DNA from 3 places in the Bradyrhizobium sp. USDA 4503 genome. Region 3 is predicted to be linked to each of the others. Evidence: predicted binding sites of a transcription regulator. Region 3 holds the regulator's gene; each other region holds the start of a gene.
What was found. The regulator PhoB, encoded in region 3, activates phosphate uptake and scavenging genes when phosphate is short. The targets are predictions, from matches to a motif close to TGTCATNNANCTGTCAT.
Positions count from the first base shown of each region.

Region 1: the regulator PhoB is predicted to act here: its motif matches at 3,459-3,475, upstream of ACVMIH_RS10700 (OprO/OprP family phosphate-selective porin).
Region 2: the regulator PhoB is predicted to act here: its motif matches at 3,393-3,409, upstream of ACVMIH_RS26945 (alkaline phosphatase D family protein).

Region 1 is NZ_JBSRXS010000001.1:2,170,708-2,178,379, forward strand. Features, by position in the region: gene ACVMIH_RS10685 (alpha/beta hydrolase) at 1-271, shown strand, start outside; gene ACVMIH_RS10690 (replication-associated recombination protein A) at 501-1,835, opposite strand; gene ACVMIH_RS10695 (DegQ family serine endoprotease) at 1,832-3,190, opposite strand; gene ACVMIH_RS10700 (OprO/OprP family phosphate-selective porin) at 3,537-5,135, shown strand; partial or broken gene ACVMIH_RS10705 (winged helix-turn-helix transcriptional regulator) at 5,488-5,786, opposite strand; gene ACVMIH_RS10710 (zinc-binding alcohol dehydrogenase family protein) at 5,986-6,999, shown strand; gene ACVMIH_RS10715 (phosphotransferase) at 7,188-7,672, shown strand, end outside.
Region 2 is NZ_JBSRXS010000001.1:5,643,770-5,651,441, reverse strand. Features, by position in the region: gene ACVMIH_RS26955 (hypothetical protein) at 1-436, shown strand, start outside; gene ACVMIH_RS26950 (N-acetylmuramoyl-L-alanine amidase family protein) at 459-1,526, opposite strand; gene ACVMIH_RS26945 (alkaline phosphatase D family protein) at 1,767-3,329, opposite strand; gene ACVMIH_RS26940 (TAXI family TRAP transporter solute-binding subunit) at 3,513-4,916, opposite strand; gene ACVMIH_RS26935 (4a-hydroxytetrahydrobiopterin dehydratase) at 5,129-5,434, shown strand; gene ACVMIH_RS26930 (YkvA family protein) at 5,526-5,903, shown strand; gene ACVMIH_RS26925 (IS5 family transposase) at 6,186-7,022, shown strand; gene ACVMIH_RS26920 (NADPH:quinone oxidoreductase family protein) at 7,194-7,672, opposite strand, start outside.
Region 3 is NZ_JBSRXS010000001.1:4,965,248-4,972,919, forward strand. Features, by position in the region: gene argF (ornithine carbamoyltransferase) at 1-867, opposite strand, end outside; gene ACVMIH_RS23935 (acetylornithine transaminase) at 867-2,075, opposite strand; gene ACVMIH_RS23940 (GcrA family cell cycle regulator) at 2,563-3,075, shown strand; gene phoB (phosphate regulon transcriptional regulator PhoB) at 3,316-4,026, opposite strand; gene phoU (phosphate signaling complex protein PhoU) at 4,172-4,888, opposite strand; gene pstB (phosphate ABC transporter ATP-binding protein PstB) at 4,995-5,813, opposite strand; gene pstA (phosphate ABC transporter permease PstA) at 5,810-6,655, opposite strand; gene pstC (phosphate ABC transporter permease subunit PstC) at 6,660-7,649, opposite strand.

The DNA of each region.
Region 1 (7,672 bases), 2.8 Mb from region 3:
CTCCGACCCCTCGCGCTATGCCGAACGCTCCTCGCTGCAAGGGCTGGTCGCGAGCCCGATCCCGTTCCTGATCACCGCGGCCGAGCTCGATCCGCCGCGCTTCGTCGAGCAGTTCGAGCTCATGAAGCAGGCCAGTTGCAAGCGGCCGAGCGGCTGCGCCCGCAGCTTCATGCTGCCGCAGCACAGCCACATGTCGGAGGTCTATGCGATCAACACGCCGGACACGCGGCTGACGGACGAGATTTTGGAGTTCGTGAAGAGCGTCAAGTGATGCGCTCAAGCACTATCAAGTTATGGGCCGTCGCAGCGGGCGCTGGCAAAATATCGAAAACAACCCCATGCAAAGGAGCCGGCGGCGATCGGCGTGGCACCAAGCAACTTGACACGTCGGGCAAATCAGGAATATATTTCTAATATTCCGAAGTTACGCAAGCGTTCCCTGCCCGCGCCGCAGGTGGGAACGCACGCTATTCGCGGCCACGGCCCAATCTCGTCTTGCCCTAGCTCCCGCCCCGGTCCTTGCGCAGCCGCTGCCAGTAATCCAGCCGCTTGCGGATCTCGCGTTCGAAGCCGCGGTCGGGCGGATCGTAGAAGGTCTGGCGGCCCAGCGCTTCCGGGAAATAGTCCTGGCCGGAGAATGCGTCCGGCATGTCGTGATCATATTGATAGCCGGAGCCGTAGCCCTCCGACTTCATCAGCTTGGTCGGCGAATTCAAAATGTGCTTCGGCGGCAGCAGCGAGCCGCCCTGCTTCGCGGTCTGCATCGCAGCACCAAACGCGGTGTAGACCGCGTTCGATTTCGGCGCGGTGGCGAGATAGACCACGGCCTGCGCGATCGCGAGCTCACCCTCCGGCGAGCCGAGGAAATCGTAAGCATCCTTGGCGGCGTTGCACACCGCCAGCGCCTGCGGATCGGCAAGGCCGATATCTTCGACCGCCATGCGCACCACGCGCCGCGCCAGGAACAGCGGATCCTCGCCGGCATCGAACATGCGCGCGAGATAATACAGCGCCGCATCCGGATCGGAGCCGCGCACTGACTTGTGCAGCGCCGAGATCAGATTGTAATGGCCGTCGGCCGATTTGTCGTAGATCGGCGCCCGGCGTTGCAGGATGGCCTGCAACTGCTCGGCGTTGAACACCTCGCCCTTGCGGGCGGCGCGCCAGACCTCTTCGGCCAATGTCAGCGAGGCGCGGCCATCGCCATCGGCCATCCGCACCAGCACGGCGCGGGCTTCGGCATCGAGCGGCAGCGGCTTGCCCTCGATCTTCTCGGCATTGGCGAACAGTTTCTCGATCGCCGCCGTATCGAGCGAGTGAAACACCAGCACGCGGGCGCGCGACAGAAGCGCCGCGTTGAGCTCGAAGGACGGGTTCTCCGTGGTGGCGCCGACCAGCACCACCGTGCCGTCCTCCATCACGGGCAGGAAGGAATCCTGCTGCGCGCGATTGAAACGATGCACCTCGTCGACGAACAGCAGCGTGCCCTTGCCGGTCTCGCGGCGGGCACGCGCGGCATCGAACGCCTTCTTGAGATCGGCGACGCCGGAGAACACCGCGGAGATCTGCTCGAAATGCAGCTCGGTGGCGTCGGCCAGAAGCCGCGCCACCGTGGTCTTGCCGGTGCCGGGCGGTCCCCAGAACACCAGCGAGCCCAGCGTGCGCGTCTCCAGCATCCGCGTCAGCGCGCCGTCAGGGCCGAGGATGTGATCCTGGCCGACGACATCGGCCAGCGTGCGCGGACGCAGCCGGTCCGGCAGCGGGTGCGGCGCGTCCTGCTCCATCCCCGCCGCAGCAAAGAGGTTGCCGGCCTCTCGCGGTTGCTTGGGGCTCATCCGCCGAGCGTCACGTTGATCTGCTGGCCGCCGCGCACCAGCGTGATGCGCCAGACCCGCGTCCCCGTCTTCGATGCCTTCTCGAGGTCGCTGGTCCGCACGATCTTCTCGTTGTTGACCGCGAGGATGATGTCGCCCTTCTGGAAGCCGACATTGGCCGCGGTGCCGTCACCGGCGAGATCAGTCACCACCACGCCCTCGGCACCGGCGTCGAGATGCAGTTCGTCGGCCAGCGCCGGCGAGATGTTGGCGACCCTCGCGCCCTGGAACGGCGAGCGCGCGGTCAGCACGATCTCGTCGCGGTTGGTGTCGGGCGCGGTCTCCAGCGGTATGGTGAGCTTCACCGGCTTGCCGGCGCGCTGCACCTCGATCTCCGCGTTGCCGCCGAGCGGACGGGTCGCGAAGCGGTAGTCGAACGCGTTGGGATCGTCGATCGGCGTGCCGTCGATCCCGACGATCAGGTCGGAGAGCTTCAGTCCGGCCTTCGCCGCCGGGCTGTTCGGCGCGACGTTAGCGACCAGCGCGCCAGACGGCAGCTTCAGCCCGAGCGTCTCGGCAATCTCCGGCGTCACCGCCTGCAGCCGCGCGCCGAGCCATGGCCGCTTCACATTCTTGCCGCCGCTCTTGGCGGAGGCCACCACGACGCGCACCATGTTGGCGGGGATCGCAAAGCCGATGCCCTGCGAGCCGCCGGAGCGCGAGAAGATCGCAGTGTTGATGCCGGCGAGCCGGCCGGTCATGTCGACCAGCGCGCCGCCGGAATTGCCGGGATTGATCGCGGCGTCGGTCTGAATGAAGAATTGATAATCCGTGATCCCGACTTGAGTGCGCGCCAGGGCCGAGATGATGCCGTGCGTCACGGTCTGGCCGACGCCGAACGGATTGCCGATCGCGAGCACGACGTCACCGACCTGCAGCTGGTCGGAATTGGCGAAGTCGAGGGTCGCGAACTTCTCCTTGTTGGTGTCCTTCAGGCGCAGCACCGCGAGGTCGGTACGGCTGTCCTTCAGCACGATCTCGGCCTCGTATTCGCGCTTGTCGGCGAGCGAGACCTTCACCTGATCGGCGCCCTCGATCACGTGATTGTTTGTGACTACGAGGCCGGAGCCATCGACCATCACGCCGGAGCCGAGCGAGCGCTGCATCTGCTCGGGCTGCTGTCCCGGCACGCCGAAGAACCGGCGAAAAATCGGGTCATCCAGAAATGGATTGCGGTTCTGCACGGTCTTGGCGGCGTAGACATTGACCACCGCCGGCTGCACCCGCTGCACGATCGGCGCATAGGACAATTGCAGCTCGGCCTGCGAGGACGGCACGCGGCGGTCCTGGGCCGCGGCTGCGGAAAGATTCCCCATGAAGGCCAACGTGCACAGAGCGGATACGGCAGCAAAGCGGACAGGTCGGAGCATTCTCACCTCTCGTGGAAACGCCGGAATATAGGCGTGTTTGCCGGGCAATTGAAGGGCGCCCGGCCGGATAACTGGCCCCCCCGCCGTACCGGTGCACAACCCGCAGCGGCCGCGTTGAAGCGCGCCGCCAAGCTTCTATGATGGCTGTCATCTCGCTGCGCCGCTCCGCTTGTTGCCTGCGGACCACAAGCGGAACTGCGATGCCCGGAAGCACTGTCGTGCGTCAGTCACGATACGCTCCTAGGACCGTTCAGTGAGTGAGTGGGGAATTCAAACACAACGGGGGTGCACAATGGGTGCAACAAAAGTCAGTGCAATCGCCATAGGCCTGGCAGGGGCGCTTGCCGCCTCGCCGGCCTATTCGCAATCGGCCGGAGGCGGCAGCGATGCGGAGATCGCGCTGCTGAAGCAGCAGCTGAAGATGCTCGAGCAGAAGCTCGACAAACTGCAGAAGCAGACCAACGCCAATACCGCAAGCGCAGCCAGCGCAAACGCCAATGCGAAGGCGGCGGATGCCAAGGCCGCGCGGGTGGCGACCGCCAACGCCGCGATCCCGGTGAAGGGCCCGGTCGCGCCGTCCGGCGTCGTGGTGACGATGCCGAACAACCGGCCGACGATCTGCACCGCGGACGAACAGAACTGCGTTGCGATCACGAGCCGCGTGCACTGGGATGTCGGCGGCTACGACTATCGCCCGAACACCGCAGGCACCTCACCGCAGAAGCTCGACAGCGGCGAGAACGTCCGCCGCGCGCGCATCGGCATCGTCGGCAAGTTCTTCGGTGACTGGAATTACTCGCTGATCTACGATTTCGGCGGCTCGTCCGACGGCTTCGGCGGCGCGGCGCCGGGATCGCTGCCCGGCGGCGGCACCTCGGGCATCGAGAACGCGTATCTGAGCTACACCGGCTTCAAGCCGTTCGGCGGCAAGATGGCGATCGAAGGCGGCATCATGGACGTGCCGTGGACACTCGACGAAGCGACCAGCTCCAACGACATCCTGTTCATGGAGCGCGCCTCGGTCGGCATCATCGCACAGAACATCGCCGCCGGTGACTTCCGTTCGGCCGCCGGCACCCGCTGGTGGAACGACCAGTTCTGGATCGGCGGCTATGTCACCGGACCGACGTCGGGCGCCATCCACTCCGCGTCCTCCGCCTCGCCGGCCGGCACGTCCGAGCAGTATGGCGGGGTCATCCGCGTCGCCGGCAATCCGATCAGCGGCAAGAATTATTCGGTGCACATTGGCGCCGATGCGGAATGGCTGGTGCAGCCGCCGCGCAACCAGCTCACGCAGGCGCAGACGCTCACGCTCAGCGACCGGCCCGAGCTGCGCATCGATCCGACCACGCTGATCTCGACCGGTGCGATCGCCAATGTCTCCGGCGCGCAGGTCTACGGCGTCGAGGCGGCGGCGACCTATGGCCCGTTCATCGCGCAGGGCGAATATTACTGGTTCAATGTCGACCGCTCCGCGAACACCGGACTGCCGCCGTTCGGCGCGCCGAGCCTGAAGTTCGACGGCGGTTACGCGCAGGTCGGCTATGTGCTGACCGGCGAGAACCACGCCTACAACCCGGCGACGGCCTCCTATAGCGGGATCAAGCCGCATGATCCGTTCTCGCTCGCGGGCGGCGGCTGGGGCGCCTGGGAAATCGCCGGCCGCGTCAGCACGATGGACCTCAACGATCAGATCGCGCAGGCGGTCGGCATCGCGGGTGGACGGCAGACCGTCTACACCGCCGCGCTGAACTGGTACGTCAACAACAACGTCCGCTTCATGCTGAACTATCTGCACGGCGATATCGCCAAGCAGGCCTCGGCGACCTCGGCTGCGGACGTCGGTTCGAAGTTCGACGCGGTCGCGCTGCGCACGCAGGTTGCGTTCTGATCTGATCGGAGCTGAGACCAACTCATAGACGGCCGGGGCATCGCTCCGGCCGTTTTCATCGAGCGTTTGGTTCACGCGTTTCTAGCTGAATGAGATCGGTCGAATATTGACCAGGACGGCGCCGCGCTCCCTCTCCCCGTTCTTACGGGGAGAGGGTTGGGGTGAGGGGCCCTCTCCGCGTATTCGGCAGCAGCTGCGCTTGCTGAGGCTCCCCCTCACCCGGAACGCATCTGACGATGCGTCATAGCCGAAGCACCGCTTAGGCGTTCTTGAGAACGGCCGCCGTAGGCGGCCTATGCCTCTCCCCGCACGCAGGGCGAGGTGAAGCGGAGCGCGTCGCGCGAACATGCTTTCAGGCCGCGCGCTTCGACTTCTTCACAATGACCTCCGGCGCCGGCGCGCAGGACAGCCGCTCCTGATGGCCCTCGCCCCAGGCTTTCAGAATATCGATCACCGGGCGCAGGCTCTCGCCGAGTTCGGAAAGCGTGTACTCGACCCGTGGCGGCACCTCGGCATAGACCTTGCGGATCACGAGGCCGTCGTCCTCGAGCGCGCGCAGCTGCTTGGTCAGCATGCGCTGGGTGATGCCGGGCATCCGCCGCCCAACTCGCCGAAGCGCTGGGTGCCGGCCTGCAAATGATACAGGATCACGCCCTTCCATTTGCCATCGATCAGGTCGAGCGCCGCCTCGACCGCGCAGCCCGGCCGGCGCGCGAAATTCTTCCGTTTCATGCAGTATTTTCCCAATAGTATACAAACAGGGACTAGTTCCCTGTTTTTACAGTACTTGCCAAATGGACGCCAGCGCGACAGTTAATCGGCAGGCAATCGCCCACCACGGAGACCAGGCATGAAGGCCGTCGGATACCAAAAATCGCTGCCGATCGAGGCGGCGGATTCGCTCGTCGATTTCGAGATCGCCAAGCCTGAGCCGAAGGGGCGCGACATCCGCGTCGCGGTGAAGGCCATCTCGGCCAATCCGGTCGACTACAAGGTGCGCAAGCGCGCGGCGCCGACCGACGGCGGATACAAGATCCTCGGCTTCGACGCGGCCGGCGTGGTCGACGCGGTCGGGCCCGACGTCTCGCTCTTCAAGCCCGGCGACGAGGTGTTTTACGCGGGCTCGATCCTGCGCCAGGGCACCAATTCGGAATTTCATCTGGTCGATGAACGCATCGTCGGCAACAAGCCGGCGTCGCTATCATTCGCGCAGGCCGCCGCCCTGCCCCTGACCTCGATCACCGCGTGGGAGCTGCTGTTCGACCGGCTCGGCGCGGTGCCGGGCAAGAGCCTCGATCCGCGCACGCTTCTGATCACCGGCGGCGCCGGCGGTGTCGGCTCGATCCTGATCCAGCTTGCGCGCCGCCTCACCGGACTGACCGTGGTTGCGACAGCAACGCGGCCGGAGTCGCAAAAGTGGTGCCGCGATCTCGGCGCCCATGCGGTGATCGACCACTCGCAGCCGATGAAGGAGCAGATCGAGAGCTTGAGGCTGCCGCCGGTCGGCCTCGTCGCCAGCCTCACCTTCACCGACCAGCACTACAAGTCGATCGCCGACTTCATCGCGCCGCAGGGCAAGTTCGGCCTGATCGACGATCCGCCGGAATTCAACGTCGCCGCGTTCAAGGGCAAGGCGGTCTCGGTGCACTGGGAATCGATGTTCACGCGCTCCTCGTTCCAGACACCCGACATGATCGCGCAGCATCATCTGCTCAACGATGTCGCCGACCTGATCGACAAGGGCGTGCTGCGCACCACGCTCGACCAGACCTTCGGTACCATCAACGCCGCCAACCTCAAGCGCGCCCACGCTCTGCTGGAAAGCGGCAAGTCACGCGGCAAGATCGTGCTCGAGGGCTGGTAAGGCTCCTCACGTCCGCTTCCTCATGCCCGGGCAACATCCCGGGCATGATATCCCCACAGGCCGGCGGGTGGCTTTTGCCAAAGCCGCCAGCGCCTGTATGATTTGCGCAACGATCACCCCGTCCTCAATCCGGCCGCGCAGGACGCAGCCGGAGCGGTGGTGACGCCCACGGGGATGGGAGGAAACCGATGAGTTTGCTCACGGCCGATCCGTCGCGGATCGATCCGGAGTGGATGACGCGGGCGCTGCGCGAAGCCGGTGTGATCGACCAGGTCAGGGTCGTCGATCTCGCCTGCAAGCCGGTCGGCAATGGCCTCGTCGGCGACAGCTATCGATTTCGTCTGACCTATGACGGTGACGAGCCGAACGCTCCCTTGAGCGTCGTCGGCAAATTCCCGGCCGCAGATCCCGACAGCCGCCGCTCCGGTTCCGCGCACACGCTTTACGTCCGCGAGGTCGCATTCTATCGCGAGCTGGCCGCCACCGTCGCCATTCACACCCCCCGGCCGATTCTTGCCGAAATCGATCCGGCGACCGACGACTTCACCCTGATCCTGGAGGACCTCGCGCCCGCACGTCCGGGCGATCAGCTCGCCGGATGCTCGATCGCCGACAGCCGGATCGCCATGACCGAGGCCGCGGCGTTGCATGCGCCGCGATGGAATGACCCGAG
Region 2 (7,672 bases), 680 kb from region 3:
GCTCGATCCTGCGCTGAGCCGTCGCGACGACCGGGAAGAGGCGCGGGTCGGCAACCTCGACCACAGGTTCAATCACTGGACCGCCGTGCGGGACGGCCTCATGAACGCACACGCCGAACTTTTCCCGCAGGTCGCGGCGATCCAGAAAGCGCTGCCGGACCCGATCGATCAGATGAAGGTCTTTGAGCTGATCCAGATCATTCCCACGCCGACCAGGGCAGCGCTCAAATCGGGCAACCTCGTCGGCTACAGAATTTCCGATCCCAGGATCATGCGATATCTGCGCAACAACAGCGTCTTCGCGTTCGGCCGGGCCGACCGGGCAAGAACATCCGCGACCTTTCGCGAAATCCTCGATGCGATGTGGCTGTTCAACGCCAAGTTCGAGCAGGCGCTTGCCAAGTTCAAGGAGATCAAGTCGGGCAAGCCGGGCTGAGGAGGAGTCGATCGCTCGGCCGTCAGGGTGGACCGAGCAGCGCCCATCGCGGCTCGCAGAATTCCTTCACGGCGGAAGCAACGCTGCTGCTGATGAGGTTTTGGCGCTCGGGCGAGTCCATCTCGCGTTCCTCGTCCCGGTTGATGATCGAGCCCGCCTCCAGCAGGATCGCGGGCATCGCGGTCTTTCTCAGCACGATGAGTTCATCATTGCTGTAGACGCCGGTATCCTTGTTCAGCAACGGGTGCTGGTAACGACCCATGATGGCCTGGCTGTATTGCTCGGCATAATGCAGGCCCTGGGCCTTCATTTCCCCGGCGACCAGTTCGGCGAACCGGAGGCTGGTCTTGAAGTCCGGATTGTCCCGGGAGACGAACACGGAGTAGCCGCTGAAGCGGTCGCTGAAGTGGCTTTTCTTGCCCTCGAACTCCCAGTCCTCGAGCATCTTGTTGGGCACGGAGTCATGGTGGATCGACATCAGCAGATCCGCGTGCAGATTGTTGGCGGCGGCGACCCGCTTGAAGAGGCTCGGTCTCGCTTTGCCTTCGGTCAGTAGCAGCCTGGTTTCGGTAAAGCCTTCGGCCTTCAACCTCTCCTCGATCAGCCGCGCAAGGCGCAGGTTGAAGGTGAACTCGGCGACATTCCGCGCGCTGATCGCGCCTTCCGATTGCGCGGTATGTCCGACATCCAGCACGATCCGGAACGTCGCGGGATCGCATTTGGCAGCGGCCGGCTTGAGAGCCGAAAGCGGCAGGGTGACTGGCCCAAGGGCGGCCAGCCGCATGGCGCGGTGCCTGGGCGGAGCGCGGTGCCTTGCCAATTTGGCAGCCCTTGTCGCCTTCGCGCGCTTCGGCGACTTGGCATGCTTGGGTGAGCTCCTGAAGAGATCGGGCAGCCAGCCGGCATCGCTGACTTCGATCGGCAGCAGCGCGAACACTGCGATCGCGACGACCAACAAGCGGCGAGGCCGAAACCTCGCAACGCTACCACTGAGCACGCGAAAGAATTCGCAGCGCCTCATGCTCCGCCCCTCCGGGCCCCCAGCATAACGACTCTGACATCGGTACCGGAAGATGCCGGGGAGGTCCATCCCCGGCAATCGCGTTGCCTCGCCTTGGCGGCAAGGCCGTCAAGACCAAGAGTCCGGTTCCGTCGTGGCTGTGACCGAACTAGTGTCCCGAATCCGAAGTTCGCATCATTTGCCGCACCTTCGGAGCGAACTTCGGATTCGATAAGGACACTAGCAAGCTTATGATTCTAGTGTGCTTTATGAATGCGAAGTTCGTGAAAGTGGCTGCCGCGAAATCGCACGAACTTCGCATTCAGCACACTAGACCGGCTTCGGGTCGAGCGTGATCGCCCACAGCTCGGCGTCGACGCGGTCGCGCAGGCTTACCGTCATCTGCCCGCTCTTGCCGTCGATCTTGACGTGGCCGAAGAACTGCATGCCGGCCGACGGCGGCAGGTTCTGGTTGCCTTCGCCCGGCGCCTTGATGAACTTCACCTCGGGGCCGAAGGTGTTGTCGAGCTCGTTCGGACCGAACGTGCCGGCATGCAGCGGGCCGGAGACGAATTCCCAGAACGGATCGAACTCCTGGAACTGGGCCTTGTTCGGGTTGTAGTAGTGCGCGGCGGCGTAATGCACGTCGGCGGTCAGCCACACCGTGTTGACGATTCCCGCGGTCTTGATGAAACGCAGGATATCGGCGATCTCGAGCTCGCGGCCGCGCGCCGGGCCATCGCCCTGCGCAAAGGCTTCCGAGCCCTTCTTGTTGGCGGCATCGTCATAGACGATCAGCGAGAGCGGCATGTCGGAGGCGATCACCTTCCAGGTGGCGCGCGAGTTGAGCAGCGCGCGCTTCAGCCAGGCCATCTGGTCCGGGCCGATGAAATAGGCGTCGGGGCCGTACTGCTCCTGCAGGTTCGGGCCGTTGGGGCCGCGATAGCTGCGCTCATCGAGCATGAAGACGTCGAGATGCGGACCGTAGCTCAGCGTGCGATAGACGCGGCCCGGCTCGACGATGCTCTCGCGCATCGGATACATCTCGTGGAAGGCCTTTGCCGCGCGCGCCGCGAGCACCGTGATGTCGCGCTCCTTGTAGGCCGCCGGCAGCTGTTTCGACAGCGACCAATTGTTGGTCACCTCGTGATCGTCCCACTGCACGAAGATCGGCACCTCGGCATTGAAGGCGCGGACGTTGTTGTCGAGGAAGTTATACTTGTGGGCGGCCCGGTATTCGTCGAGCGTCTCGGCCACCTTCGCCTTCTCGGGTATAGTGACGTTCTTCCAGATCTTGCCGTCGGGAAGCTTCACCTCGGACGGGATCACGCCGTCGGCGTAGATCGTGTCGCCGGAGTGCAGAAGGAAATCCGGAGCGTGCTTCTTCATCGCGGCGAAGGTGATCATGCCGCCGTCGTCGGGATTGATGCCCCAGCCCTGGCCGGCGACATCGCCGCCCCACACGAAGGAGACGTCGCGGCGGTCGCTCGGCGCGGTGCGGAAGCGTCCGACCACCGGCTCGCCGACGATGTCGATATGGGCGAGGTCGCGGAAGCGGACGCGGTAGAAGATGTCCTGGCCGGAGGGCAGGTTCTCCAGCAGCATCTTGGCGGTGAAGTCGCTCTCGGGCAGCGCCGTGATCGGCGGCAGTGTATGGGCGTCCTTGAACGATTCAGTGGTCGCGACCTCGACCATCATCTGCGCCGGCCGGTCCGCACGCGCCCACACCACGCCGCCGTCGACGCCGACATCGCCGGACTGCACGCCATGGGTGATCACGGGACGGTCGGCGGCGCGCGACAGATAGGGCATCGCAATCACGCCGGCGCCGGCCGCAGCCGCCGTGGAGAGAAAGCGTCGGCGGGTGAGATTTCGCGAGAACCGGATCGTCATAGGGAGCCTCCTCAGGTCACAGCGACAATGCGCCGCAGGCGCGCCAAGACCTAGAAAAATTCCATGACGGAGAGATTACAGCGGCGGGAGTGCGGGACGTAAGGGAAGCGCATCTGTCAGGCTCCCTCTCCCCGAGTGCGGGGGGAGGCAAGGGGGATTTGCGGATAAAGATTGGCGGCGCCCCTACGCCGTGCCCGCCGCCCTGAACTGCGTCGCAGCCCGTTGCAAATTCTGCGGCATGCTGAACAACAGCGCCTTGCGGTCGGCGACGGCGTTATGAAGCTGCTCGAGCGCGATGTTGAACGCGGTCAGCGTGCCTTCCTCGATCGCGCCGTGCTCGAAGCAGTCCAGCGTGTGGCGCAGGATGTCGTCGGCCTCCGCCTGCATCTGGTCGAGTTCCTCGATCGAATCGCTGTGCCGCGCGGCTTTCAGCATCTCCAGCAGGCGTTCGCGCTGCGAGGTGTTGGTGTTGCGCTCGTCCTGCTTGAGATAGCCGGCGAACCACGCACCGGCCGAGCCCATCGCCGAGAACGCCATCAGACTCCACCAGATGTAGTCGCTGTAGCGGTCGAGGAAGGTTTTTTCCTCGCCGTCGACAAACGCGGCGGCGCCCGGATGCACCGGAATGGTGGCGTCCTTGTCGGTGTCCGGCGTCTCGATCTTGGCGGCGAGCGGGAAATCGGTCTTGAGCGACTGCCGGATCGCGAACAATTGCCGCGTGAATGCCGCGACCGTCGAGTCCGACAGGCCCTTCCGCGCAACGATGTGGTGCGAGAAGCTGATCGTCTTTACCTCGTCGTCGGGCCGGTCGGCGGAGCCGAGCGAGCCGGCGGGGATTTCCGCGGCCTCATAGGCCGGATGGTTCTGCGCGATCGCCTCGGAGGCGTCGATCGCAAGGAAGCTGGGCTCGCCGCCGTCGCGGACCGACGCCGTGATCGCATCGATCGTGATCTTGCTGTTGGCCGGGCCGACGGCGAGATAGGCGTCGGCCTTGAGGTTCTTGATCGCTTCCGCCGCCTCATTGGCCGGGAATTGAACGATCTCGACCTTCATCGGGTCGACGCCGTATTGCGTCAGGATCAGCTTCAGCAGATTGACATTGGCCGGGGTGCGGCCGACGACGCCGATCTTGCGGCCGGCAAGCTGCGCGATCTTGGTGATCCGCGCGGATTTCCGAACCTTGCCCTTGGCGGGCGGAACCCACATCACCACGACATTCTTGCGCAGGGTCGCGACCGCCTGGGCATTCTTCGGCACCTCGAGATCGCCGCGGATGATGGCGAGATCGGCCTTGCCGTCGGCCAGCGTCTGGGCGCTGGCAGTGGCGCCCTCGGTCTGCACCGGCCTCAGCTTGACCTGGGTGTTCTGCTGGTTGTTGAAGGCCTGCGCCAGCGCCTGCACGACCTTGACGTCATCGCTGTTGGCAGGACCGACCGCGATCCGCAGCGTCACCGGACGCACGGCGAAATAATAGCCGGCCAGCAACGTGCCGATGATGGCCAGCGCGCCCGCGATCAAAACGAACATCAGCCGCCGCTTTGCCGAACGCAGCGGCTTGGGCGACATGCTGGCGGAGCCGTCTGTCATCGATCTCGCAAACAATCGTCGGGGCTCAATCTCGCAAAACTACCAACGCGCATACATCCTCTATGTGTAGCAAATTACTGAACGGACAGATGTTACAACTCCGTCATGGTTACCAGCGGCGATAGGACGCGATTTCGGCCTTAATTTGGGCGTGGATCCCATCCCGGAGGCCGGTTGTTAGGCTAAAGTCGGCGTCAAACGGGAGGGTTACCATGGTCGAACGGCTGTCAGCGGAAGCAAAGAAGGCCGCCCTTTGGGAACTGGCCGGCTGGTCGGAGATGTCCGGTCGCGAGGCGATCGCCAAGACTTTCGTGTTCAAGGACTTCAACGAGGCCTTCGGGTTCATGGCCCGCGCCGCCCTGGTCGCCGAGAAGAGCGACCATCACCCCGAGTGGAAAAACGTCTACAAGACCGTCGAGGTGGTGCTGTCGACCCACGATGTCGGCGGGGTGACCAAGCGCGATATCGACCTCGCCAAGGCCATGAACGCGATCGCAAGGCAGCTTGGGGTCAATTGACTCCGGCGCGTGGAACCTTGCGCGGGTCCGCCGATGTCCCCAGATTCGCATCGTCCGCCGCCGAACTGGCGCGGCGTCGAGGAACCTTGCGATGACATCGAGCGAACCCGGCGTGGGATTTGGGCCTGCCGATCGGCTGGCGCAGGACCCCGAAAGCGTGCGCCGCCGTTTCTGGATCAAGTTCAAGAAGGTGGTGGCGAGCCTGCCCTTCGCGGAGGACCTGCTGGCCGCCTATTACTGCGCCTTTGACCGGCAGACGCCGCGCCATGTCCAGGCGGCGCTGCTCGGGGCAATCGCCTATTTCATCCTGCCGTTCGATTTCGTGCCCGACATGCTGCCGATCCTCGGCTTCACCGATGACGCCGCAGTGCTCGCAACTGCGCTCCGCATGGTGGCAAGCCACATCACGCCGGAGCATCGCGATGCCGCCCGCGCCGCGCTGAAGCGCGGGGTGCCGGAAGAGGAGTGAGATCTGCCTTCTCCTTCCCCCTGAAAGGGGGAAGGTCGGGAAGGGGGTCAGCCACAGGCGACGCTGCAAGCCGGCAGATTTGATCCCCAGCCACTTTGCTCTCGCGAGCAAAGCGACCTCCTCTTTTCAAGGGAAGGTTATGATGCATCCCGGATTTCGCTGCGCTCCATCCGGGCTACGAAACTTTCGATCCGTCATCCTGAGAGCCTGACTGAAAAATGGGTGAGTGATCTCAGTGGGGTGTGATTCCATCGGATTTGCAAAGATTCGAGGGAGAGCACGATGCCCTGGACCAAGATCACTCGGGAGCAATATCGGCGGGACGATCTGCGTTATGCAAGCGATATGACCGATGCGGAGTGGGCGGTGATCAGACGCCTGTTGCCGCGAGCGAACCGGCGCGGCCGGCCGCGTAAGACGGAGCTGCGTCGTGTGATCGAAGCGATCCTCTATATCGTTTCGACCGGCTGCCAGTGGCGGGCGTTGCCGCAGGAGTTCCCGCCCTATTCGACGGTGCAGGGCTATTTTTATAGATGGCGGGATACAGGCCGGTGGCAGAGGATTGTCAGCGTGCTTGTCCGACGGGCGCGAAAAAAGCTTGGACGGACACCGAAGCCGACGGCAGCCGTGATCGACAGTCAAAGTGCGCCAACCACGCAAGCTGGCGGACCGCGCGGCTACGATGCAGGCAAGCGCATCTACGGCCGCAAGCGGCATATCGTGACGGATACCAATGGCCTCCTCCTTGGGGTTCATGTTCATCCGGCCAACGTTCAGGACTGCCATGGCGCCGTACCGCTGCTGAAGAACGTGCGGATGAACTTCCCCCGGCTGCGCCACGTCTTTGCCGACCGGATCTACCGCGGAAATCAACTCCTCGACGCGCTCTCAGACTGCGGTCCATGGACTGTCGAGATCGTCGAGCGGCCTCAAGGCGTCAAAGGCTTCCAGCTTCTGCCGAGGCGGTGGGTGGTTGAACGCACATTCGCTTGGTTCGGCAGATGCCGCCGCCTCGCCAAGGACTTCGAGGCGACGGTGGCAACCGAAGCTGCCTGGCTGCTGATTGCACACATCAGGCTCCTGACCCGCAGACTCGCGGCTGCAGCTAAGGTTGGGTGATTTATGAGTCAGACTCTGAGGAGCGCGAAGCGCGTCTCGAAGGATGTACGGCCACCAGCGGGGCCGTCGACCCTTCGAGACGCGCGCAAGAGCGCGCTCCTCAGGGTGACGGAGACGGTAGGGAGTGCCATGGTAGTCCGTTCGGCTCCTTCCGGGCTGCGCAATCTCGGTTCAGCTTCCCGGGTGCAGGATCACCTTGCCCATCGCCTTGCGGCCGGCGAGCACCTTCAGGGCTTCTGATGTCTGCGACAGCGGGAAGGTGCGGTCGACATGCGAGGAGATCTTCCCTTCCGCGGTCCACTGCACGAGCTTCTCGAGGTTCTTGCGGTTCTTGTCCGGATTCTGCCGCGCCCAGGCGCCCCAGAACACGCCGCGGATATCGCAGCCCTTCAGCAGTGCGAGGTTGAGCGGGATCTTCGGAATCTCGCCGGCGGCAAAGCCGATGACCAGGAAGCGGCCTTCCCACGCGGTCGAGCGCAACGCGGCTTCGGCATAGGCGCCGCCGACCGGATCGAACACGATGTCGGCGCCCTTGCCGTTGGTCAGCTTGCGCAGGCCCTCTTTGAGATCTTCCTTCGCATAGTTCAGCGTCAGCTCGGCGCCGTGTTGCTTGGCGAATGCCAGCTTCTCGTCCGACGAGGCGCAGGCAA
Region 3 (7,672 bases):
CGCCTCGTCGAACACCACGGATTGCGGCCCGTCGATCACCTCGTCGGTGACCTCCTCGCCGCGATGCGCGGGCAGGCAGTGCATGAACAGTGCGTCCGGCTTGGCGAGCGACATCAGCTTGGCATTGACCTGATAGGGCCGCAGCACGTTGTGGCGGTGCTCGCCCTCCTTGTCGCCCATCGACACCCAGGTGTCGGTGACGACGCAGTCGGCGCCGCGCACGGCGGCTTCCGGATCGGTGCCGAGCATGATCGGCGCGCCGGTCGCCTTGATCCAGTCGCGCATCGGCTTCTTCGGCGACAGCTCCGGCGGGGTCGCAACATTGAGCTGGAACTTGAACCGCTCGGCGGCATGCGCCCAGGAGGCCAGCACGTTGTTGTCGTCGCCGGTCCAGGCCACGGTCTTGCCCTCGATCGAGCCGCGGTTTTCCTCATAGGTCATGAGGTCGGCCATCACCTGGCAGGGATGCGAACGCCGGGTCAGGCCGTTGATGACGGGAACGGTGGCGTGAGCCGCGAGCTCGAGCAGCGCGTCATGGTTGAGGATGCGGATCATGATCGCATCGACATAGCGCGACAGCACGCGCGCGGTGTCGGCGATGGTCTCGCCGCGGCCGAGCTGCATCTCGGCGCCGGTCAGCATGATGGATTCACCGCCGAGCTGGCGCATGCCCACGTCGAACGACACCCTTGTGCGGGTCGACGGGCGCTCGAAGATCATCGCCAGCGTCTTGCCTTCGAGCGGCTTCCTGCCCTTCTCATGCGCCTTCAGCTTCGCCTTCATGGCGGCTCCGGCGGACAGCATGTTGCGCAGTTCGCCGAGCGGCAGCTCGTTGATATCGAGGAAGTGACGGACCGGCTTGCTCATTATCCAGCCGCCTTCTTCGGCTGCGCCACCGACAATGTCGCGCAGGCGCGCTCGAGCGCGGTGATCGACTGGTCGATCTCGGACTCGGTCACGATCAGCGGCGCCAGGAACCGCACCACATTGTCGCCTGCGCCGACGGTGAGCAGCTTCTCGCTGCGCAGCGCTGCGATCAGGTCGCCCGACGGCACCACGGCCTTGACGCCGATCAACAGCCCCTCGCCGCGTACCTCCGACAGCACGCCGGGATAGCGGTCGACGACGGAGGCGAGCTTCTGCTTGAGCAGCAGCGACATCTTCTGCACATACTCGAAGAAGCCGGGTTTCAGCATGACGTCGAGCACGGCATTGGCGGCGGCGACCGCGAGCGGATTGCCGCCGAAGGTCGAGCCGTGCGAGCCGGGCGCCATGCCGGCCGCGGCCTGCGCGGTCGCCAGCACCGCGCCGATCGGGAAACCGCCCCCGAGCGCCTTGGCCAGCGACATCACGTCCGGCGTGACGCCGGTGCGCTTGTAGGCGAACAGCTCGCCGGTTCGGCCCATGCCGGTCTGCACCTCGTCGAAGGCGAGCAGCAGGCCGTGCTCGTCGCACAGCGCGCGCAGTGCCTTGAAGAACGCCTGTGGCGCCGAGCGCACGCCGCCCTCGCCCTGCACCGGCTCGATCAGGATGCCGGCGGTGTGCGGACCGATCGCCTTCTTCACCGCGTCGATGTCGCCATGCGGCACCTGGTCGAAGCCGTCCATCGGCGGGCCGAAGCCCTCGAGATATTTCGCCGAGCCGGTCGCCGCCAGCGTGCCCAGCGTGCGGCCGTGGAAGGCGCCCTCGAAGGTGATGATGCGGTAGCGCTCGCCATGGCCCTTGGAGAAGTGATAGTGGCGGACCAGCTTGATCACGCCCTCCATCGCTTCCGCGCCGGAATTGCAGAAGAACACGAAGTCGGCAAAGCTCTGCTCGCACAGCCGCGCGGCAAGCACCTCGCCGTCCGGGCTCTTGAACAGGTTCGACATGTGCCAGAGCTTGGTCGCCTGTTCCTGCAGCGCCTTGACGAGATGCGGATGCGCGTGCCCGAGCGCGTTGACCGCGACGCCCGAGGTGAAATCGAGATAGCGGTCGCCGTTGGTTGCGATCAGCCAGGCGCCCTCACCGCGCTCGAAACCGAGATCGACCCTGGCGAAGACGGGGAGCAGATGCGACGTGGCAGCGTTGGTCATGACGATCACTGGCGGTTTTTAAGCCGACAATTGCCGCGCGCCTTGACGCCAGCGCAGCAACGGCCAGCTTCGGAAAACAAAACGGCCGCCTTTGCGGGCGGCACGTGGCGGGCATTCTATGCTGCGGTCGGTAAGTGTCAATCGCCACGAAGTGGCCTTCCTGCAATGCGAAACGAGCGCAATCCGGAGCATTCCGGTGCGGTGGAAAAGCCTCATCGCGATGCTTAACTGTGTGGGAACATGTGGACGCACGACCGCGGACTCTTGCGCCAGAGTCACGCCATATTGTAGCGTTTGGCCTGTCGGGTACGACATCTCGTGCGGCGGTACTGGACCCTCTAAGTAGCCTTTGTGTCTCGCGTAAACGTTCGGGCGCAACACCGTGCCCGGCGAGGGCTAAGGGATTCTGGCCGCAGGGATATTTGTCCAGATTGGCTCGCAGCGCCGCTCCAATGATTGGCCGGCGCTACGCGAAGGGAAGAATGCGATGACTGTATTGACCTGGTCCGACGATCGCGTCGAGCAGCTGAAGAAGCTCTGGGAGTCCGGCCTGTCGGCCAGCCAGATCGCGGCGGAACTTGGCAATGTGACGCGAAACGCCGTGATCGGCAAAGTGCATCGGCTCGGCCTCTCCGGCCGCGCCAAGGCACCCTCCACGGCCGCGCCGCGGCAGCGCAAGGCCCGCCCCGCCCAGCACATGATGCGGGTGGCGCGCCCGGTCTCGCGCGGCAACACCGCGCTGGCGCACGCCTTCGAGGCCGAGATGGAGCCCGATCCGATCTCCTACGACAATGTGGTGCCGATGAGCCAGCGGCTGTCGCTGCTCGAGCTCAACGAGGCCACCTGTCACTGGCCGGTCGGCGATCCCTCGAGCCCGGAATTCTTCTTCTGCGGCGGCAAAGCGCTCGGCGGCCTGCCCTATTGCGCGCATCACTCGCGCGTCGCCTACCAGCCCGCCGCCGATCGCCGCCGGCCGTCGGCGAAACCGCAGATCAAGTGAGCACTCGGGAAAACGACGGAAGACCTCAAAGACAAATCCCCGCGAAAGCGGGGATTTTTTTGTGTGACCCAGCCCGGCTATATCACCAGCGTCGTCCCGGCGCAGGCCGGGACCCATAACCACGAATGGGTGTTGTTAGAAAGCCGTCTGGCCGCGTGCCGATTGCGCTGGCCGCGGCGTATGGGTCCCGGCTTTCGCCGGGACGACGCCGTGTTGCGGTTTATGAATGCCGCATGGCCGTTACGGCTGCGGCTCGGCCTTGGCAAAGCGGTCGTCGAGCGCGTAGCCGGCGCCGCGCACAGTGCGGATCGGATCCTGCTCGCGGCCCGGATTGAGCAGCTTGCGCAGGCGGCCGATATGCACGTCGACGGTGCGCTCATCGATGTAGATGTCGCGGCCCCAGACGCTGTCGAGCAATTGCTCGCGGCTGAACACGCGGCCGGGATGCTCGAGGAAGAATTCGAGCAGGCGATACTCGGTCGGCCCGAGATCGATCGGACGGCCCGAGCGCGCCACGCGGCGCTTCTCGCGGTCGAGCTCGATGTCGCCGTAGGTCAGCACGGTCGCAAGCCGCTCCGGGCTGGCGCGGCGCAACAGGCCCTTCACCCGCGCCAGCAGCTCCGGCACCGAGAACGGCTTGACGATGTAATCGTCGGCGCCGGTGGCAAGCCCGCGCACGCGCTCGCTTTCCTCGCCGCGCGCGGTCAGCATGATGATCGGAAGCTGCTTGGTCTCGGGCCGCGCCCGCAGGCGGCGGCACAGTTCGATGCCGGACAGGCCCGGCAGCATCCAGTCCAGCACCACGAGGTCGGGAACGCGCTCCTTCAGCCTTGTATCCGCATCGTCGCCGCGCCCCACCGTCTCGACATCGTAGCCTTCCGCATCGAGATTGTAGCGCAACAGCGTCGTCAGCGCTTCCTCGTCTTCGACTACCAGAATGCGTGCGCTCATCGGTTTAAGTTCTTTCTCTGTGGTGATCCGTTGCCCAGACGCAAACCGAAACGCTTACTTCCTTGAGCATAGTCCCCGCGGAAACGATTTGTCGCGAGGATCGTCCAGTTTCGCTCTTGCCGGTTCCGTGCTTGCCGATCATGCCTCAGTTGCCCGGCACCGTGGTGGCAAAAGTGGTCATGTCGCCCTTCGGGCGCTTGTCGGTGATCTGCTGGCCCTCGATCATGTAGAACACGGTCTCGGCGATATTGGTGGCGTGATCGCCGATCCGCTCGATGTTCTTGGCGCAGAACATCAGATGGATGCAGAACGAGATGTTGCGCGGATCTTCCATCATGTAGGTGAGCAGTTCGCGGAACAGCGAGGTGCAGATCGCATCGACCTCCTCGTCGCCCTTCCAGACGTTCATCGCCGCCGGCAGGTCGTGCGCGGCATAGGCGTCGAGCACCGACTTGACCTGCGACAGCACGAGGTCGGTCATGTGCTCGAGGCCGCGGATCAACTTCAGCGGCTGGAAATCGCTCTCCAGCGCCGCGACGCGCTTGCCCATGTTCTTGGCGAGGTCGCCGATCCGCTCGAGATCGGTGGCGACGCGCATCGCGCTGACGATCTCACGCAGGTCGATCGCCATCGGCTGGCGGCGCGCGATCGTCAGCACCGCGCGCTCTTCGATGTTGCGCTGCAGATTGTCGATCTCGATGTCGGCGGCGACCACGCGCTTGCCGAGCGCGACGTCGCGACGGATCAGCGCGTCGACCGACTCGGTAATCATTCGTTCGACCAGGCCGCCCATCTCGGCGACCAGGCGGGTCAACTCCTGCAGGTCGCTGTCGAATGCCTTGGCGGTATGTTCAGAAGCCATCGCTTGTCTCCCTCAACCATGATCCCGGGGATCATGGCTTCGTGTCCTGAATTTTAGCATGACCTGATCGGAAAACCGGTTTCCACTTTTCCGGATCATGCGCCGGTCAACCGAACCGGCCGGTGATGTAGTCCTGGGTGCGCCGATCGCCCGGTGAGGTGAAGATCTTGTTGGTGTCGTCGAACTCGATCAGCTCGCCGAGATACATGAAGGCGGTCTTGTCGGAGACGCGCGCCGCCTGCTGCATGTTGTGGGTGACGATCGCGATCGTGTAGTCCTCGGAGAGTTCCTGGATCAGCTCCTCGACCTTGGCGGTCGAGATCGGGTCGAGCGCCGAGCACGGCTCGTCGAACAGGATCACCTCGGGGCGCACCGCCACGGTGCGCGCGATGCACAGGCGCTGCTGCTGGCCACCGGAGAGCGACAGGCCGGAGGCGTTCAGCTTGTCCTTGACCTCGTTCCACAGCGCGCCGCCGCGCAGCGCCTTCTCGACCCGGTCGTCCATCTCGGACTTCGAGATCTTCTCATAGAGGCGGATGCCGAAGGCGATGTTCTCGTAGATCGTCATCGGGAACGGCGTCGGCTTCTGGAACACCATGCCGACCCGCGCGCGCAGCAAGTTGAGGTCGAGCTTGGGGTCGAGAATGTTGGTCTGGTCCAGCATCAGCTGGCCGACCGCGCGCTGACCCGGATACAGGTCGTACATCCGGTTGAAAATGCGCAGCAGGGTCGACTTGCCGCAGCCGGACGGGCCGATGAACGCCGTGACGCGGTTGGTGCCGAGCGTCAGGTTGATGTTCTTCAGCGCGTGGTGCTCGCCGTAATAGAAGTTGAGGTTGCGCACCGTGACTTTCGGCGGCGCTTCCGGCAGCGGAACCTGGGGAATGTGGCCTGCGGCAGTCGTGGAGACGGAAAGCTCGGTCATTTTGCGGCCCTTTCGGCACCAAGGATACGCGCGCCGATATTCAACGCGAGCACGGTGAATGTGATGAGCAGCGCGCCGCTCCACGCCAGCTCTTTCCAGTAGGCGTAGGGGCTCTGCACGAAGTTGTTGATGGTCACTGGCAGGTTGGCCATCGTCTTGGTCAGATCCAGGCTGAAGAACTGGTTCGACAGCGCGGTGAACAGCAGCGGCGCGGTCTCGCCGGCGACGCGGGCGGTCGCCAGCAGCACACCGGTGATCAGACCCGATCGCGCGGCACGATAAGCGATCCGCTTGATCACCAGCGAACGCGGCAGGCCGAGCGCGGAGGCGGCCTCGCGCAGCGGATTGGGCACCAAGAGCAGCATGTCCTCGGTGGTGCGCAGCACGACTGGGATCACGATCACCGCGAGCGCAAGGCTGCCTGCGATCGCCGAGAAGCCGCGCATCGGCACCACCACCGCACCATAGATGAACAGGCCGATGATGATCGAGGGCGCGCTGAGCAGGATGTCGTTGATGAAGCGGATCACCGAGGTCAGCTTGTCGTGCTTGCCGTATTCGGCGAGGTAGGTGCCGGCGAACAGGCCAAGCGGCGCGCCGATGCCGACGCCGATCACGGTCATGATGACCGAGCCGACGATGGCGTTGAGCAAGCCGCCTTCGGTCGAGCCGGGCGGCGGCGTGTTCTGGGTGAACAGCTGCACGCTGAGGCCGGCAAGGCCGTTATAGAGCAGCGTGATCAGGATCAGCGCCAGCCAGGTAACGCCGAACAGCGCAGCGCCGACACAGAGTGCGCGGATGACGATGTCGCTGCGGCGGCGGGATTTGTAGATCGGGTTCATGGCGTTACTTCCCCGCCTTCTTTTCAAGCCGCATCAGCATCAGCCGCGCGCCGGCGAGCACGAAGAAGGTCAGCACGAACAACAGCAGGCCGAGCAGGATCAGGCCGGACTGGTGCAGGCCGTCGCTCTCGGCGAATTCGCTGGCGATCGCCGCCGAGATCGTGGTGCCCGGCGCGAAGATCGACGACGAGATCCGGAACGAGTTGCCGATGATGAAGGTCACCGCCATGGTCTCGCCGAGGGCGCGGCCGAGCGCCAGCATGATGCCGCCGATCACGCCGACGCGGGTGTAGGGGATCACGACGCTGCGAACGACTTCCCAAGTAGTGCAGCCCATGCCGTAGGCGGCCTCCTTCAGCACCGGCGGCACGGTCTTGAACACGTCGACCGAGATCGCGGTGATGAAGGGCAGCACCATGATCGCAAGGATCAGCGCAGCGTTGAACAGGCTGAGATAGGACGGCGGGCCGGCGAACACCGCGCCCAGCACCGGGACGCCCTCGAAGATCCGGATCATGAAGGGCTGGAAGGTGTTGGCCAGGAACGGGCCGAGCACGAAGAAGCCCCACATGCCGTAGATGATCGAGGGGATGCCGGCGAGCAGCTCGATCGCGATGCCGATCGGGCGGCGCAGCATTTGCGGGCAGAGCTCGGTGAGGAACACGGCGATGCCGATGCCGACCGGAATGGCAATCAGCATCGCGATGACCGAGGTGATCAGCGTGCCGTAGATCGGGCCGAGCGCGCCGAGCACCGGTGGATCGGCCGAGGGCGCCCAGCGCTGCGTCCAGAGGAAGGCGAAGCCGTATTCCTTCATCGCCGGCCAGGCGCCGACGATCAGCGACAGGATGATGCCGCCGAGGATCAACAGAACCGAAATCGCCGAGATACGGGTGATCCAATAGAAGGTGAGGTCACCGAGCTTGAAGGCGCTGAGGGCCTTGGCGCGATCGTAAGGTCCCGCGGCTTCCATCACATCGCTCTGAACAGCCATGTCTGCCACGCCAATCCCCTCTT